Regions from separate parts of the Neobacillus sp. KR4-4 genome, predicted to be linked through region 1. Evidence: predicted binding sites of a transcription regulator. Region 1 holds the regulator's gene; each other region holds the start of a gene.
What was found. The regulator Rex, encoded in region 1, represses fermentation and respiration genes when NADH is low (regulators of the CRP and FNR family bind a similar motif). The targets are predictions, from matches to a motif close to TTGTGAAATATTTCACAA.
Positions count from the first base shown of each region.

Region 1 (4,671 bases):
CAAAAAGAATTGTGCCAGGGTAATCGATTAATGCATTCTCAAGAACTTCCTTGCTATCTAAATCCAAATGGTTGGTGGGCTCATCTAAAATTAGAACATTGGCTTTTTCCAACATCAGCTTAGCTAAAGCAAGTCGAGCTTTCTCCCCACCGCTTAAAGTGGAGACAATTTTTAAGACATCATCACCGGAAAATAAGAAATTACCAAGAACCGTTCGAATCTCTTTTTCGTTTTTTAACGGGTAATCATCCCAGAGTTCATTCAAAACACGCTTATTGGAAGTTAATTCAGCCTGTTCCTGATCGTAATATCCGATGGAAAGGTTTGTTCCATAGAGAATGGTTCCGTCTAGGGCAGGAAGCTTTTTAATAATTGTTTTTAATAAGGTTGATTTACCAATTCCATTTGGGCCAACTAAGGCAATGCTTTCTCCTTTAAAGGCACGAAAAGAAATGGCTTCTGAGACCTTTTCGCCCTGATAACCGACAGCAAGGGAATCGACCGTTAACACGTCATTGCCGCTTTGTTTTTCAATTTCAAACGAGAAGTTTGCCGATTTTTCATCTCCTAAGGGGCGGTCCATCAGTTCCATCTTCTCTAACTTTTTGCGGCGGCTTTGGGCTCGTTTGGTCGTTGATGCACGTGCCAAATTCCGGTTGATAAAATCCTGAAGATCTGCCACCTCTTGCTGTTGCTTTTCAAAAAGCTTTAAATCACGCTCATAATTGGCCGCTTTTTGATCTAGGTAGGCACTATAGTTGCCTGTGAATCGTTGGATTTGCTTACGGGAGACTTCATATACCTGCGTAACCACCTTATCTAAAAAATAGCGGTCATGGGAAACAATCAAAATGGCCCCGTGATAACTTTGTAAATATTGCTCCAGCCAGGACAGGGTATCAATATCAAGATGGTTGGTCGGCTCGTCCAATATTAAGATATCGGGCTTAGTTAATAGCAGTTTACCAAGGGCAAGACGCGTTTTCTGTCCGCCGCTTAAACTTGATATCATCAAGGATTTATCAGGGAAATTTAACCCATGGAGTACAGAACGGAGCTCTGCCTCGTATTGATATCCACCCTGCTCCTTAAATTTCACTTGAAGATGGTCGTACTCTTTTAGGATTCTCTCGTATCTTCCAGTATCATCAAATACATTAGGATCGGCCATTTGCTCTTCAAGGGCCCGAAGTGACTTTTCCATTAAACGCAGCGGTTCAAATACAGTCAACATCTCGTCCCATATCGACAAAGTGGACTCTAAACCAGTATTTTGGGCTAAATAGCCAATCATTACTTCTTTTGGTTTGATGATTTCACCGCCATCATGTGACAAGTGGCCAGCAATAATCTTCAATAATGTTGATTTTCCTGCCCCGTTGCGACCAACTAGAGCCACACGGTCTCGAGTTTGTAATTCTAATTTAATATTCGATAAAATTAGGTCAGCACCATAATATTTTTGTAGTTGATTAACCTGTAACAAAATCATTCTTTTTCACCTCTATTACATAGGTTTAGTGTACCTTATTCCCCGTATATCGGCAATAAACTGAGGCGCAGATTAGGTGGATGAAGGTGTTAAATCGGCAAAAACCTTGAATTTCGTTCAAAGTTTCACAGACAGATAAGGAAAAATAGTGTATGATTTGAAGGGAGGATTATTTATATGGCAGAATTAACGCATTTTAATGAAGAAGGCCGAGCAAAAATGGTCGATGTCAGTGATAAGCCAGAAACAGCACGGACGGCACTTGCTCATTCCAGTATTACAGTTAGGAAAGAAATTTACGATAGAATTACGAATCACGCGATAAAAAAAGGTGATGTCTTAGCAGTGGCACAGGTAGCTGCGGTCATGGCAGCAAAGAAGACGTGGGATTTGATTCCGATGTGTCATCCGATCCCCTTAACGGGGGTTAATATATCTTTTTCCTGGGAGCAGGACACAGAAGAGAATTATCGCTTAAATATATCGGCAGCCGTTAAAACCAAGGGGAATACAGGTGTAGAAATGGAAGCGTTAACAGCTGCGTCAGCATGCGCTTTAACGGTTTATGATATGTGTAAAGCCGTTGATAAAGGTATGGTGATTGGCCCTACATATCTTGTCGAAAAAACAGGCGGTAAAAATGGTGATTTTAAGAGAAACGAAAAAGTTAAATGATTTTTAACTAAATTATCCATGGGGTGTGGGAGATTATGAGTAATGAAACAATGAAAATACCACAGGCGACAGCCAAACGGCTGCCCCTTTATTACCGATTTCTTAAAAACCTGCATTCTTCCGGTAAGCAAAGGGTTTCATCAGCCGAACTAAGTGAAGCCGTAAAGGTCGACTCAGCCACGATTCGCCGCGATTTTTCTTATTTCGGAGCATTAGGAAAAAAAGGTTATGGGTATAATGTCAATTATTTGATTTCCTTCTTTCGTAAAACCTTGGACCAGGATGAATTAACAAAGGTTGCTTTAATAGGGGTAGGGAATTTGGGCACGGCATTTTTAAACTATAATTTTTTAAAGAATAATAACACGAAAATAGAATGTGCCTTTGATGTGGATCCAGAAAAAATGGGAACGAAAATTCGCGAGGTCCCGGTTTATCATATGGATGAATTGGAGAAGGTTTTATCTGAGGGGGGTATATCCGTTGCGATATTAACGGTTCCAGCCCCAGTTGCACAGATGATTACTGATCGACTTGTGAGTGCAAATATAAAGGGAATATTAAACTTTACGCCAGCACGCTTAAATGTTCCCCCGCAAATTAGAGTCCATCATATTGACTTAGCAGTGGAACTGCAATCGCTTGTTTATTTTTTAAAGCATTATCCGACGGTGGAATTAGAGGAAGAAGAATAGTAATTTAGTTAAGAGCAGAGCTTTTCACAACATTTGTGGAGAGCTCTTTTGTATGCTTCATACCCTGCTTTTTTTAATTACATAATCTATCAAAATACTGAGGGCTGGACTAAGATGTAGGTAGTTTATTTGCAAGCGATTACTATCGGGATTATAGATCACACATTCCCTAGAGTGACATCTAGGGTTTTTGCAATTGGAGGGGATGAAGTTGGCGATCGTGCTGACTATGTTTGTACTTGGGGTATTATTAGGATTTGTCGGAGCAGGAGGTTCTGGCTTTATTATTGCCATTTTAACAGTGGTTTTTGGAGTTCCCATCCATGTCGCTTTAGGGACATCTTTAGCTGCCATGGTGTTTACTACCTTGTCAGGTGCGTACAGTCATTTTCGGCAAGGAAATATTTCGATTAAAACGGGTCTAATTGTCGGAGGATTTGGGTCGATTGCTTCCTATTTTGGTTCAAAGCTAGCTGGTTTGATTCCCATCCATTCCTTGCATTGGTTAACCGCAGGGATGTTGTTTCTATCCGCTTTGATCTTGGTCGTACGATTGTTTATTGTTCAAAAAATTAAGGCAAACTATAAAAAAGACGAACCAAGCAACCTTCTTCTTATTAAGAAAGCAGCGCTAGTCGGTTTGGTTACCGGGTTGATGTCTGGGACATTTGGGATTGGTGCTGCACCGTTCATTCAAATCGGACTGCTTTTAATCTTGGGACTTACGCTTAAACAATCGGTGGGTACAACCATGCTTGTTATTCTGCCCATCGCTTTAGCAGGGGGAGCTGGCTATTATTTTCAAGGATACTTGAACTTCCCATTGTTAATTGAAGTGGTGGCAGGAACCATGATTGGTTCTTATGTCGGGGCCAAGTTTACGGACTTTGCACCTCAGCCCGTTTTAAAAAGTGCGATGGTCCTGACCCCTATTTTAGCAGGAGCTATATTACTGATAAGTTAAAGAAAGCTTCTAATGCTGCAAAGTTCTGTCATAGCAAGCTTTGCAGCTTTTTTGCGTTTACTTTACTTACCTGAATGATTACATTGTCATCAAGGGGTGCATCAAGATGGTGCCTGACACCCGGTACAGCTGGAGGGAAATATGAGAAGGGGCAGATGGAGTTTAAAATCAGTGATTATTGTATTCGTTTGTGTAGTGGTTACTTTTTCGCTGTTGATAACGGATTTACTTATAAGTTCCAGAATTGCTTCAGAGACGGAAAAGAATCAGGCGGAGCAAGCAAGAAGTGTAGCTCGCATGGTTGCACATAGTCCGCTTGTGATTGAGGCGATGAGTGGGAAACGCGATGAAAAGGACATTCAAAGCTATGCAAATGAAATGAGGAAAGTTACAAATGTTTACTTTATTGTCGTGATGGATATGAATGCCATTCGAAAATCCCACCCCGACAGTAATAAAATAGGGTTGCCATTCAGGGGTGGAGATGAAGGACCTGTTTTAAAAGGAAGAGAGCATGCGTCAATATCAAAGGGATCGCTGGGACCTTCATTACGCTCTTTTACACCCATTAAGGACGAAAAAGGGAAACAAATCGGGGCAGTGGCCGTTGGGATTTCGCTGGATAATGTGGAAAAGGCCGTCAAAAAGAGCCGAACTGGGATCTATATTGGAACCCTGATCGGTCTATTAATCGGTGTTCTTGGGGCTGTTATTTTAGCTAGATATATCAAAAAAATCTTACTTGGGCTTGAGCCGTTTGCGATCGCAAAATTATTAGAAGAAAGAAGCGCTATGCTTCAATCCGTCAGAGAAGGAATTGTCGCGGTTGATCAAGAGTCAAAGAT
Region 1 covers NZ_JBHHJU010000040.1:35,036-39,706, reverse strand. Annotated here, with positions in the region: gene ACE198_RS26075 (ABC transporter ATP-binding protein) at 1-1,492, opposite strand, end outside; gene moaC (cyclic pyranopterin monophosphate synthase MoaC) at 1,670-2,167, shown strand; gene ACE198_RS26065 (redox-sensing transcriptional repressor Rex) at 2,203-2,862, shown strand; gene ACE198_RS26060 (sulfite exporter TauE/SafE family protein) at 3,074-3,826, shown strand; gene dcuS (DcuS/MalK family sensor histidine kinase) at 3,968-4,671, shown strand, end outside.

Region 2 (4,671 bases), on a different contig from region 1:
TGTTCGGCATCACTTGGCCCAACTGTCGTGTTAAAAGAGAAAATATCGCCGCTTCCCACAATAACATTATGGATTGCCTCTGCTGACAATTTGATATTTTTCGACCTTCCCACTACCCCACTGTTAAATCTGGTGGTATAGGTTGCAACGACTTCTTCCCCTAAATGCTTCACATCTTCCGGCTTATACCTGCTCTCGGTCACATAAAGAGGCAGTTCCACATCTCCTCCCGCTTCCGATGCAGTTAACACCCTTTCAACCAACTCAGATTCTTCTAAAATAACTCTTGGTTTCCCTTTTATGATTTGACCGTTTGAATCGATCTTATCGAGGACCATTCGTTGGTCATAGCCAGGGGTAGTTTCCGTTCCTCTTGCCAAGTCCTTTGCCCACTTTTCTAGTTCCTTTTTATACGCTTCGTTATTAGTTCCAAACCCCATGTCGACTGGAAGAAAGGTTTTGATAATCGATTTCGTATTGGGGTCCATTACATTAACTGTAATAGGTTTTGGTTCTTCTTCCTTTTGGGGTTCTCCTTGAGGTATTTGAACCGAATTTTGCTTTGGTTCTGTAACTTTTTCTTCAACCGCTTTTTCTTTCACTGATTTTTCTGTACAACCGGCCAATCCTAAAAAACTACAACTGACTAAAACTACAATTAACCACGAGCTTTTTTTCATTTCCCCAACCTCTTATCCAATATTTTCATGCTTGATTTTGAACTTCCAAATGAATTCCATTCATTCTCCGATTTTATTCGCGATAACCTGTCAATATGATAAATAAGTGTTTTCAAACATGAAAAAAGCCCCTATTAATTAGGAGCTATTTATCATAAGAAATTATTTAATTTTCTGTATACTTGTTTATCTAATATTACTTTTCATTATAGGCTGAATCACTTTTGGTTCAGTTATAGTAAGTTCATTTTTCTTATAGGCATGCCAATAGGCCATTGCGATAAATACTGATCCGCCCACCGCATTTCCTAGAAAAACAGGGATAAAATTCTCTAAATAGGCTAACCAAGTAAAATGGCCTGCAAAAATCGCCGCAGGAATCACAAACATATTAGCAACCACGTGTTGAAAACCAATCGCGACAAAAGCCATCGTCGGAAACCAAATACCGGTAATTTTTCCGACCATATCATTTGCTCCATATGAAAGCCATACAGCCGCAGCCACGAGCCAATTACAGCCGATCCCTGAAATGAAAGCTTGGAGAAAAGTGGCTTCTAATTTATGGTCAGCAATACTAATCGTTCTTTCCAAAAATGGTCCTGTTTCCGTGAGTCCAACCAAATGTCCAAAAAAGTAAGCCACAAATATGGCCCCGACAAAGTTACTAAACGTTACAAGGAACCAATTATAAATAACCTTCCTGGTGCTAATTTTATTTGCCATCCTTGCTATTGGAACTGCCATCATATTCCCAGTTAACAATTCTCCACCAGCTAACAAGGTAAGGACAAGACCAATTGGAAAGACAGAGGCACCAATCAAGCTGCTTAATCCTTCTATATTTCCTGTAAGAGTTGCTGTTACACGGATGAAGAGTAAATAACCTAAAGCAATAAAGGCTCCTGCCTCAAAACCCAGGATCAATGTTCGTAGCAGCAGGTAATTTGCCTTTTTCACTCCATTCTCAATGGTAATTTCCATAATTTTTTCGGGTTTACTGTACCCCATCAGAAGGACTCCTTTTAAATAAACTAGATTCTTTTAGATTGTGAAATATTTAACATATTTATTTTATAACAAATTCTTCTAAAATCCTGTGAAAATTTCTTTAACTATTTTTTAGCGCTTACATTTATCTTTGTATTCTTGCTTTTATACTCAAAATTACTTACTTCCCTCTTTTAATAGAGGTATACTGATATGGAGATAGGAATAATAAATCCAACTCATTTCGCCACACTTTAAAAAAATAACAACCTTTACACCATCAGAATATCGTCAAATGAACAGAATTGAATAAAGAAAAGAGGCTTTATTATGGATAGAAAAATCATTTATTGGAGTTTATTTGTTCATGGCCCATGGGAAATGTATCTTGCAGCAACAACCCAAGGACTTTGTTATGTTGGATCAGACCATAAGGGCTTTGAGGAATTAAGGGACTGGGTGCAGAAAAAGTTCCCTCAGCACCAATTGGAACCAGACGATCAACGAATGCACATATATGCTGACCAATTCGCTGAATATTTTCAAGGAAAAAGGACGAAGTTTACTTTTCCAACCGATTTTTATGGAACTCCTTTTCAACAATCTGTTTGGAACGCATTAAATGAAATTCCTTACGGGTCTACCCATACTTACTCGGAAATCGCAGAAATCCTTCAAAAACCTAAGTCAGTTCGTGCAGTGGCCTCTGCCATCGGGGCCAACCCAATCTTAATTACGGTTCCCTGCCATCGGGTGATTGGAAAGAACGGAAAACTCACTGGATTTCGTGGCGGTTTGGAGATGAAGGAAAAACTGTTGGATTTGGAAAAAGCGCCTTCGAACGCGAAGGGATAAAAAAGAATGGCTGGAAGTAATCTTCGAGCCATTCTTTTTATATAATATTCTGTTACATTCAAGGGCAAAAAATATTATTTTAAATACGATTTTGATACATAACCTGTCGTTTTACCATATTTGATTTTATACCATGATCCTGTTGTGGAAACTATCGTTACGGTTTGATTTTTCTTTAACGATCCAATCACTTTGCCTTTAGTGGAGGCTGAGCTGCGGACATTCAGTCGAGTTACAGTCACTTTTCCCGTTTTCATTTTGACAACTTTTTTAACTTCGAAACTAGTTGTCACGCTCGAACGATTTTTACTTGTGTCCGTCGCAGATATTACAACCGAATATTTCCCATTACCTAATGATTTTGTATTGTATTCCTGATTAATGGTCCCTGCTTTTGTTTGGATATCTTTTTTCAAGTAGCTAAGGATTTTACCGGAATTGTTTTTAATATACAACGTTACCTTTGCGTTTTCGTTAGTTTTAAAAGTAATGTGGGCTTTATTATTTTTGTTATCTATGCTTGCTTTAACGCCACTGAATTTAGGTGCGGTCTTGTCTTTTTTTACCTCAAAAGATGGCAATGTCGAAGATCGATTATTACTCAAATCAACGGCAATAATTCCTGCATAATATTTTCCGTTAGCTAAAGAATAACTGTTATATTCTTTGGTAATCGTCCCTGCTCCTGTTAGTGCATCTTTTAATAAATAGGTGAAAATCTTGCCTTTGCTGTCCTTAAGATAAACTGTTACTTTTGCCTTTTCGTTCGTCTTAAAGCTAACAAATGTTTTATTTTTCAAATGATCGACATTTACTTTGACTTCACTAATCGTTGGAGCAGTTTGGTCTATAACTGGAGTCTTTGGCGTTTCCTGAACCGGTTTAACTGCCGCTAGTTCTTCAGTTGTACTAGTTTTCTGTTCTGATGGTTCTGGTTGTTCTGTGGTATCTGCTGCTTTCTGTTCGGTTGGTTCAGCTGGAGCTTCTACAACAGGCACAGGTCTGTCGCCGTACTCTCTTACAATGGATGCACCATCGTAATAAAAGGCAAGAATCTGATTGTATTTTTGGCCTGCTTCGGCACGATTCTGTGCACCCCATTGACTTAATCCAACACCATGGCCGTCACCCAATCCGGAAACTGTAATGGTTCCGTCCTTATCCGCGATGTTTGAAACAAGATAACTCAACATCATCCGATTGCCGACCATTGCACGAATCTGTGAGGCTGCTACATTTTTATATTCTAATTTTTGCGGGATATAAGCGCCATTTTCGTCAATTTTATCTTTTGTTAAAAATTCAACTGTTATATTTCCCTTGGAAACACGACCGCCAGATGTTGGGGTGTGCAAGCTTAGTACAGGTATAGCTGTAATTTTAATTTCTTTTCCAGCATAGCCATGCGTGGCCATCCAAGCTTTTATCATATTAATAATGGTAGTATCTTTTTCTTTCATTTGACTCCATGTCAAATTAGCGGGATTAAATTGTTGTTTACTTATGGAGAATTTCCAAGCAGTTTTTGCATCATACGGATCTTCTTTAATCGTTAAATATGAGAGTGGCGAGGAACCCCAGACATTGGCATTTGATTCTGTTTTCCCGCCATTACTTGCAGAGAAAACGGCACTAACTAGCCGGCCATTTGCCTTTAGGACTTCCCCTTTTGTTTCATCCACTGCAGCTGTACTATTGGGATTCCAAGTATAACCACCATAAACTTGATAATTAATCGTATCATCAATGGTTACTGATTTATAAGTAAGCGCATAGGTTCTTGCCGCTATCGCTTGCGTTTTTAATGCTTCACGGTTCCAACTGGCATACATTTCAGAAGGGACAACACCTTTTAGGTAATCTTCCATGTAAATCTCGTTAATCGGACGAACATACTTTGAATTTTCAGGGACAAATTGAAATGAACCTAAATAATTCCGATTATTAATCGATAAATAATCGGTTTCTTTGGCAGGTTTGATTTTAACGTTATCTGAGGTAAATAACGGTGTGGTCCCATCTAGTATCGTTATGTTATTATTCTTATATTGTAATAGATAAGACTTTCCAGAAGTTAATCGTACGGTTGAATTCTCGACATAATAAACACCTGATGGTTTGACCGTTAACTCTGCTTTATTTCCGA
Region 2 covers NZ_JBHHJU010000024.1:31,931-36,601, reverse strand. Annotated here, with positions in the region: gene ACE198_RS20610 (VanW family protein) at 1-680, opposite strand, end outside; gene ACE198_RS20605 (formate/nitrite transporter family protein) at 867-1,691, opposite strand; gene ACE198_RS20600 (methylated-DNA--[protein]-cysteine S-methyltransferase) at 2,001-2,525, shown strand; gene ACE198_RS20595 (SpoIID/LytB domain-containing protein) at 2,600-4,671, opposite strand, start outside.
Region 2: the regulator Rex is predicted to act here: its motif matches at 1,730-1,747, upstream of ACE198_RS20605 (formate/nitrite transporter family protein).

Region 3 (4,671 bases), on a different contig from region 1:
CTTCCTATTTCAAGGGCGCATTAAAAGCTCAGCTATCGAAGGATGCTGCTCTCGATAAGTCTTGGAAATCTATTACAGTAACAAAAGCAGAAACCCTAACCAATGCCGAGGCTGGTCCTACCGGTAAAAAGGTAGAGGATACCGTTGAAAAGGCTGAATTAGTAGTTTATAAGAATGGCGATCAATTTAATCTGGCTTACAAAACAAATCTCCAATTTATTCAGCCATACCCTGCTAATTGGGTTGTTTATGTGGATGCTGTCAACGGGAATATCTTAAAGTCCTATAATGCGGTGGCTGATGGAACAGGAGTAGGTGTCCTTGGGGATACGAAAACAATAAACACCTACTACTCAAGCGGAACTTACTATTTATATGATATTACTAAGCCGATGACGGGTGTCATTGAAACAAGAACGGCAGCAAATCAATCCCGATTACCTGGTAATTATACAGTGGATGCTGATAATAATTTCAACGCTACCGGACAGCGAGCCGATGTAGATGCACACTACTATGCTGGTGTTGTTTATGATTATTATAAGAATACATTTAATAGAAATAGTTTTGATAATAATGGAGCCACTCTTCGCTCCACTGTCCACTATGGTAGAAATTACAACAACGCCTTCTGGAATGGATCACAAATGGTTTATGGAGATGGGGATGGAAAAACCTTCCGTTCGCTGTCAGGTGCTCTTGATGTTGTAGCCCATGAATTAACCCATGCGGTTACGGAAAGAACAGCTGGGTTACAGTACCAATATCAATCGGGTGCCTTAAATGAGTCCATTTCTGACACATTCGGGGTGTTTCTTGATAAAGGTGATTATTTAATGGGGGAAGATGTTTACACGCCGAATACAGCTGGTGATGCACTTCGCAGCCTGTCCAATCCTAAACTTTATGGACAGCCAGATAATATGAGCGGATACGTAAATACAACATCTGATAATGGCGGCGTTCACACAAACAGCGGAATTCCGAATAAGGCAGCCTATTTAACGATTTCAAGTCTAGGGACAGCTGTGGCTGAAAAAATCTACTATCGTGCACTTACAGTTTATTTGACTCCAACAAGTAATTTTAGTGGGGCACGTGCAGCGCTCCTTGCTGCAACAGCTGACCTTTATGGATCAGGCAGCACACAATACAATGCCGTTAAATCCGCTTGGACACAAGTAGGAGTAAACTAAGAAAAGAAAGAGGTCAGCCATCATAAAAGGGGATGGCTGACTTTTTCTTTGAGCAAAAAAAAGGATTGGTGTCAGGCACCAATCCAATAATGGGAAGTTTTAAGAAATGAGTTCTTCAAACCATTTCCGTATTAACTTGAGTTAATCATATGAAAAACTTATGTAGAATTTAGGTGGAACTTGTGTGGAAGTTGTGAAGATTTTATATGTGCAATGTAGTTAAGATGGCATATACTTATAAAAATTTGAAATCTAAATTTCTCCCCATATTTTTACTCGATACTATTAAACTAGCGAATATTTATAAAAATTGCGCCGTTTGTTGGTGGATAAATTTTTTTCTTACCGGGTGTTGTTATTCCCTTTTTTTGCAATATAATAAAAGTAAGGTGTTCACAAAATTGTCAAAATACATTTATCGAATTTACATACAAAATAATTTTTCAGGGGGAAGACATATGATTAGGGCGGCTATTGCTGGTGTAGTGGGTTTTGTGCTTATTTTTATCGAATCGATGATTGTCATGAATCTCAAAGGCCTTGAAACCATTGAGTTTGGCGGCATAGCTCCATTCATAAATGTCTGGGCTATGAATTTCTTTTTCGTCTTTGCTATTCTTACACAGGTAACCAATTGGTACGTGAACAAGGAAAGTTTAGAAGAGGATAATAGCTATTAATAATAAAGCGACGCAATCTGGCATAATGCCCAAGATTGGCGTCGCTTTTTGTTTGGTTTAAACGTTGTGTTTTACGAATTTATTACCTCCAATAGCTGTTTTACGAATGAATGGGATTACCCAACGATCAAGACCGATGCGGCCGGCATTATAACCGGCGAATAGAATAATTGCTCCAATGAAAAGGTCAGTTGGAATATGAGATACAGTTCCTGCTAAGAAGAAAGAGAAGTTCATCACAAGACCAAAGAACATGGCAGCAGTTGTTAAGCATCCAAGAATTAGTCCAAGTCCAACTAAAAACTCGCCAAGTGGAACGATTGTGTTAAAAATATCAACGTTTGGTAATGCAAAGTGTTGTAAGAAATCAACATACCAGCCATAAACTACGCTGCCGTCAGGTCCTTTTACGGGATTAGCAATGGCTCCTTTTAAGAATCCAGAAGCATCGAAACCACCTGCTAATTTGTGGTACCCAGCTGTTAACCAAGAATAACCGATATATAGGCGGAGGACTGTTAAAATTCCTGCGGCAACTTTGTTTTCTCTTAACCAATTTACTACCATGTGAAACACTCCTTATTTATTAAGTTTGTTAATTGTTTTCTACATTGTTACTATAACAAACTTATTTCGAAATCAGGGCAAATTGTTCACTATTTCACATATTCGTAAAAAAGTTTTGAACAAGTTTTGAACGAACACTCCTTTTTCATGGAGTGCTTCGTTAGTATTTTTTGGTATAGGAGATGAATATAGCTTTAAAGTAAGAGTTGAAATTTTTACCAAAAAGGGTCTTGATAAAACTAATGGTATTAGTTATTATAAAACTAACGATATTAGTTAAAGGGGATATGCCAGTTGAGGATGATTAAAAATGGATATTTATATCAAGTCACTTTCATGGCAAGAGTTTTTCCAGTCAACTGCTATTTGGTGGAGGAAGAGGATGGGTTAACGTTAATTGATGCGGCACTAGGTTTTTGCACGAAGGGAATTATGAAGGCCGCGGAATCGATTGGAAAGCCAATTACCAAAATAGTACTGACACATGCTCATGAAGATCATGTCGGTGCGCTGGATTCAATAAAAGAAATGCTGCCAGCAGTACCGGTGTATATTTCGGTTCGCGACAATAGGCTAATGAATGGTGATCGTTCGCTTGACCCTCATGAGGCACAAACCGCGATTAAAGGCGGTGTACCGAAAAAATTAAAAACGAGACCTAGTATTTTATTGAAGGAAGGCGACTTGATTGGTTCGTTAACCGCGATTGAAACGCCAGGACATACACCCGGCTCGATGTCATTTTTAGATTTACGTACAAAGGCGTTGATTGCTGGGGACGCCTTGCAGACACGGGGTGGAATGGCGGTAGCAGGGGATATAGTCCCATGGTTTCCATTCCCAGCCTTTGGTACTTGGAGTAAAGAAACAGCCATGATTAGCGCACGGAAATTAGTGAGTTACCAACCAGAGTTACTTGCGGTCGGCCATGGGGAGATGGTGATGAATCCTAGGAAAGAAATGGAACAGGCAATCAAACATCTTGAACGAAAAATTGGATAGGGAGTCATGACTATGTCACCAAGACCAAAAATCGGTCTCGAATTATCTTTTATTATTGAAGCGGCAGGAGAACTTGCCGACCAGCAGGGGATCCAGGAAGTTACCTTAGCAAACCTAGCGAAGAAACTAGGTATCCGCTCGCCTTCTTTATATAATCATTTCGACGGACTTCCAGGATTACGAAAGAAATTGGCGATCTATGGAATCAATATGCTTTATAAAGTGATGGCAGATGCAGCAATTGGGGTGTCAGGCACCGAAGCTGTCCTCGCGGTAAGTCAGGCTTATGTAGATTTTGCCCGTAGGCATCCAGGAATTTATGAGGCTACTTTACTTGCACCGAATCCAGAAGATGTGGATGTGCAGCAAGCAGGGGCGAAAATCGTTGACCTTTCTGTCCGGATTTTGCAGGCATATCATTTAGAAGGGGAGCGTGCCCTGCATGCTGTCAGGGGCTTGCGCAGTATTTTACATGGATTTTCAGCCTTAGAGCAAAAAGGCGGGTTCAAGATGTCGTTGGATTTGAATGAAAGTCTAATAATTATTATCAAGGCATTTCTTGCGGGGATGGAAGAGGGGAATTAAGTAATGTCGATAGGAAGGTTCACAGTCCAAAGACATAGAAAAATACCTGTCATGGGCACTCTGGAGCACCTCCTCCCCATGAGTACACACATGAAGGTACATTTTGGAGATAGCAGTTCTCCATTGACCTTTGGTATAATGGGATAAAGTTTAGAATTAAGGGATGATCATGTAAATGAGATCAGAAAAATTGGGATTAGTATTAGATGTTGAGACTACCGGGTTAGGGCCAACCAAAGATGAAGTAATCGAACTTGCCTTAAAGTTATTTTCTTATCGAGCCGACACTGGCGAGGTAATCGATATTATCGAAGAAGATTCCTTTTTACGTGAGCCCCTCTCCCGTACAGCAAGGAATAATTATGACTCAGCGTATCGAGTTCATGGAATCCCATATGAAATGGTTCAAGGGAAAAGCTTTTATGATGTAAAAATAAAAACATACTTCCATCGTGCCGATTCCGTGTTTGCTCATAATGCCTCCTTCGATCGAAGCTTTCTTTATCATATGTATCCAGAAGTTAACGATCTGAAATGGTACTGTACAATGAGAAATATCCCTTGGAAAAATTACGGATTTCCCAATGGGAAATTACTCACGCTATTACAAGCACACAACATTACAGACTACCAAACACATA
Region 3 covers NZ_JBHHJU010000015.1:110,002-114,672, reverse strand. Annotated here, with positions in the region: gene ACE198_RS16430 (M4 family metallopeptidase) at 1-1,196, shown strand, start outside; gene ACE198_RS16425 (hypothetical protein) at 1,655-1,876, shown strand; gene ACE198_RS16420 (DoxX family membrane protein) at 1,934-2,443, opposite strand; gene ACE198_RS16415 (MBL fold metallo-hydrolase) at 2,738-3,445, shown strand; gene ACE198_RS16410 (TetR/AcrR family transcriptional regulator) at 3,458-4,030, shown strand; gene ACE198_RS16405 (exonuclease domain-containing protein) at 4,206-4,671, shown strand, end outside.
Region 3: the regulator Rex is predicted to act here: its motif matches at 2,526-2,543, upstream of ACE198_RS16420 (DoxX family membrane protein).

Region 4 (4,671 bases), on a different contig from region 1:
AACAATACAAAACTAGACCCATCCAAACGGAAGGATCTTTTGCTTATTCAAGATGAACTTGGTCATAAGACACAGAAATCTGCAAAACTACTTGTCAAAAAGGTTCAAAATAAATATAAAATGGACATCTTCGGGCTTGGTGAAAGTGTACATCAACAATATCCTCAAAAGTGGAAAACCTTAAAGAGAAATTGGGCCAAGACATTTCCTACTGTTGATGTTTCGGTCAAAGTAGACCTTCAAATCAATGATCCGGGTATAACTAATTCGTCCTCGAATAAGCCTTAAATTTCATTCAGGCTGCTAGTATTGATTTTCTAAAAGGAGTGGGCAAAAATCTATGAAGCTTTCAGGAACGCAACTGGTGTGGATCATTGTAACCACTGAAACTGGGGCAATGATCGGATTAAGAATTACACCAGCGATCCAAGTGGCAAAACAGGATGCATGGCTTTCTATGATAATTGGGGGCATTATAGGTGTTTCTTTAACTTTTTTGGTTGTTCATCTATGTACTCTCCACCCCAACCAAACATTGTTTCAATTTAGCCAGGCATTGTTAGGTAAATGGTTAGGAAGACTGATTGTCCTTCCTTATTTGGTTTCCTGGTATATTTTAACTGCTGTGTTACTGCGTGCCTTTGCAGATTTTATTCATCTTATACTTCTTAACAGAACTCCTCTGTGGTTAATCATACTGCTTTCAATAGGTTTAGTGACATATTTGTCCTATACCTCAGGCATAACGGGAATTGGACGATTTTGTGAACTAGTAGGGCCCTTAATTATTTTTACGATGATTGTTAGTTTCATTTTAATTGTACAAAACTTAAAGTTGCATAATTTACTACCTTTCTATGCTGATTCCGAATGGATGAACATATTGAAGGGATCAATTGCTCCTGCTTATTGGTTCTCAGGTCCGTTCGTCTTATTGGTTATCGTTTCTTTTGTACAAAACACAAAAAAAGTGCTTTCAAAATCCATCTTAGGCGTAGGAATTACTATTTTCGTAATCTTTACTGCCACCCTTATTGTCCTGTTGGTCTTTGGGCCGAATTTATCAACCAAATTAAGATTTCCTTATTTTTCGGCAGTTAGAACGATTGATATTTTAAATTTCATTCAAAACGCTGATATCTTTTTGATGTTTATTTGGATCTTTGGAGTGATTGCCCAAGCTTCCCTTTATTTTTTTATTGCAAGTTATGAAATGGCAAATTGGATTAATGTAAAAGATTGGCGAAAAATTATTTGGTTCGGCGCGCCTGCGATCGCTATAATCACTATTTTGATTCCTGGTGTATCAGCATTTACATTATTCGACGAATTTTGGACAGCTGTGGTATTCCCTGTTTGTGGTATTGGTATCCCTCTTTTCTTATGGACCCTTTCAGCCGTCAAAAAGAAAGCATACGAAAAAAAGGTTTGAAGAAGCTTATTTCATTGAACTATTTTTCTTTATGTACGTAAAAGAGTTTAAGAAAGGAGATACAAGACCCCTTTCTAAATAAAAATAAAAAAGCTTAAATGGCTATTTACTAGCCCTTTAAGCTTTTAAGGTATTTACAAGATAATGGAAGGTAATCATCCCCTGCTATTACGATCTCCATTGGATATCTGATATTCCATCAATCATTGATGCTTGCGTAACATGGCCAAACAGAAACTTTTCAACATGATCTCGTGTTTCAATTGGTTCACCAGCACCCAATACTTTGCCTCCCCCATCTGAGACCAGTACAACAATTTGATCATAGCTAGGACTTGATTTAGGTTCCCCTGTTTGAGTGCTATTAATAAATAATGAACTAAATCTTGAGAAGCGGCTTCAGAATGAACTTCCTCTTTAGAACTAAGCTTCATCTTTGCACTTGCGCGGCTAAACAACTTGCGGCAATTCGCTTCGCTTTTTTCTATGAGTTCAGCTATTTCATGATATTCAAAGCTAAGTGCTTTACGAAGGACAAAAACGACACGCTCGGTCGGTGTAAGCTTTTCAATTAGCAGAAGCATCCCGTAAAACAATCGATCGTCACAGACGACCGAATCTATTGAATTTTCTTCAGAACTAGAAAGAAGTTCAGGAAGCCAATCTCCAAAATATAGATCTCGCCTCTTGTGAGCTGTTTTTTGTAAATCCCGACACCGATTCGTTACCATTTTACAAAGATAGGCTTTAGGTTCACCCAACTTATCCGGCGGTACGTCATATAACTTTAAAAAAACGTCATGGACAACATCTTCCGCATCTGTAACCGATCCTGTCAGTTGGTAGGCGAGTTTAAACAACAACATTTTATATTTTTCGTACAGTTCTTTCATCTCTTCACTTCCATTCTATTTCAACAATTCACTAATTCGTAGCAGGGCTATAAATATAACGAGATAAGATACAATTTTGTGACAAATTAAAGTATTTTTCTTAAATTTGTGCAAAACATTTCCTATTAAACATGGATCACGTACAAAGAGTATTAGAAAAGACTATTATCCTGAGTATCTATTATTTAGAAAGAGCATGTTTTGATATTCGTATCAAATTTAAATCTAATTTGACCGCTTGTCACAGAATGAATCACTAATTCGTTACATATATGTAATCCTGCTTACGGTAGGAATCCTGTGAGGTCTTTATATTCTCACAGCCAAATTTTTTGGGATTATTTGTGAAAAATTTCACAATATTTTAAACCGTTAGCTATTCCAATGTTTCCATGGGAAAGGTGTCTCTTTAGCTCCTTATAAATAAAATTATTACTATACGCAAAGGAGAATTAGAAATGGCAGAAATAATTACTCAAACAAAGTCTAAACAAGAAACACTAAACTTGTCAGCAAATCTAGAACAATTTGATATCCTTGAACGGCTATTAAAACCTGAGGTTCAGGAGTCATTGACTATGTTGGTCGATCAGCTTCCAAAATTGACTGAACTTGTAAATTTTTTGACGAAGTCATATGACTTTGCTCAAACTGTGGCTAATGATGAAGTACTAAAAAACGATACTATTGGAGCGATACAAGAAATTTTAGAACCTGTAACACACAGCGTAAAAAACATTGCATCAATGGCTATCGAAGCAAAAGACCGTGCTGAGGAAAGCAACGAAGTGATAGGCCTTTTTGGACTTTTAAAGATGTTAAAAGATCCGCAAGCCCAGAAGTTATTCCGTTTCGTAAACACTTTTCTACAAATTACTGCAGAACGAGATAATAAATAATACTAATAATAAGAACGGAGGATTAATTATGGCTAAACATATCGTCATCTTAGGTGCGGGTTATGGTGGACTACTAACTGCTTTAACTGCTCGCAAATATTTATATAAAGCTGACGCACAAATAACAGTGGTTAACAAATATCCAACTCACCAAATCATCACTGAACTGCACCGCCTTGCAGGGGGAACTATTTCTGAACAAGCAATTTCTATATCTTTAGAAAAACTTTTCAAAGGAAAAGATATTGATCTTAAAATTTCAGAGATTGAATCTTTTTCAGTAGACAATAAACTATTGAAGCTTGCTGATGGTTCTACTTTAACTTATGATGCCCTTGTTGTTGGTTTGGGAAGTCAAACAGCTTATTTCGGCATTCCAGGACTTGAAGAGTACAGCATGGTGTTAAAATCAGTTGATGATGCAAACAACATTTACAATCATATTGAAGATCGCATTCGCGAATTTGCTCAAACGAAAAATGAAGCAGATGCAACAATTCTAATAGCCGGCGGTGGATTAACTGGCGTTGAATTAGTTGGTGAAATCGTTGAGAATATGCCTAAAGTTGCTAAAGGCTATGGCGTTGATCCTAAAGAATTGAAAATCATGCTCGTAGAATCTGGTCCAAAAATTCTTCCAGTTTTACCTGATCAATTAATTAAACGTGCAATGACTAGTTTAGAAGCCCGCGGAGTTGAATTCTTAACAGGTCTTCCTGTAACAAATGTTAAAGGAAATGAAATCGACTTAAAAGATGGCCGCAAAATCATAGCAAATACTTTCGTTTGGACTGGTGGAGTACAGGGCCTTCCTCTAGTTGGAGAATCAGGCCTCGAAGTAGATCGTAACCGTGCAACTGTTAATCGTTTTCTTCAATCTAATTCTCATAATGACGTATTTATTGTCGGTGACAGTGCTGTTGTCTATCCTCCAGAAGGTGGTCGTCCATACTCACCTACTGCACAAAATGCTTGGCAAATGGGTGAACTTGTTGGTTACAATCTATTTGCATACTTACAAGACAAAACATTGAAAGAGTTTGCACCAATTAACTCAGGTACACTTGCAAGCCTAGGTCGTAAGGATGGTGTTGCTATAATTGGGTCCAACTCAATTCCACTTCAAGGGCTGCCAGCTACTCTAATGAAAGAAGCAAGTAACATACGTTATTTGTCACATATTAAAGGACTGTTCAGCTTAGCCTATTAAAACTTATTCATAAAATTGCTAAATAATGAATAAGTTTTTGTTTCTAAGAGGTGACTCAAACCCAAATGGCTTGATCAATCTCCCCTAACGATGAACTATTTACGATTGTAGCCAATACAAATTCCATTAAAGTAAATAATGGAATTTGTAGGCTATAGTCGTTTTCTTTTAGGTAAAGATATCCCCGTGAATTGAATAGTTCAAATATATCCATATAAGTTTGTTCATACGTAAGAA
Region 4 covers NZ_JBHHJU010000011.1:20,065-24,735, reverse strand. Annotated here, with positions in the region: gene ACE198_RS13025 (Ger(x)C family spore germination protein) at 1-288, shown strand, start outside; gene ACE198_RS13020 (GerAB/ArcD/ProY family transporter) at 341-1,432, shown strand; gene ACE198_RS13015 (sigma-70 family RNA polymerase sigma factor) at 1,636-2,325, opposite strand; gene ACE198_RS13010 (DUF1641 domain-containing protein) at 2,784-3,224, shown strand; gene ACE198_RS13005 (NAD(P)/FAD-dependent oxidoreductase) at 3,253-4,434, shown strand.
Region 4: the regulator Rex is predicted to act here: its motif matches at 2,668-2,685, upstream of ACE198_RS13010 (DUF1641 domain-containing protein).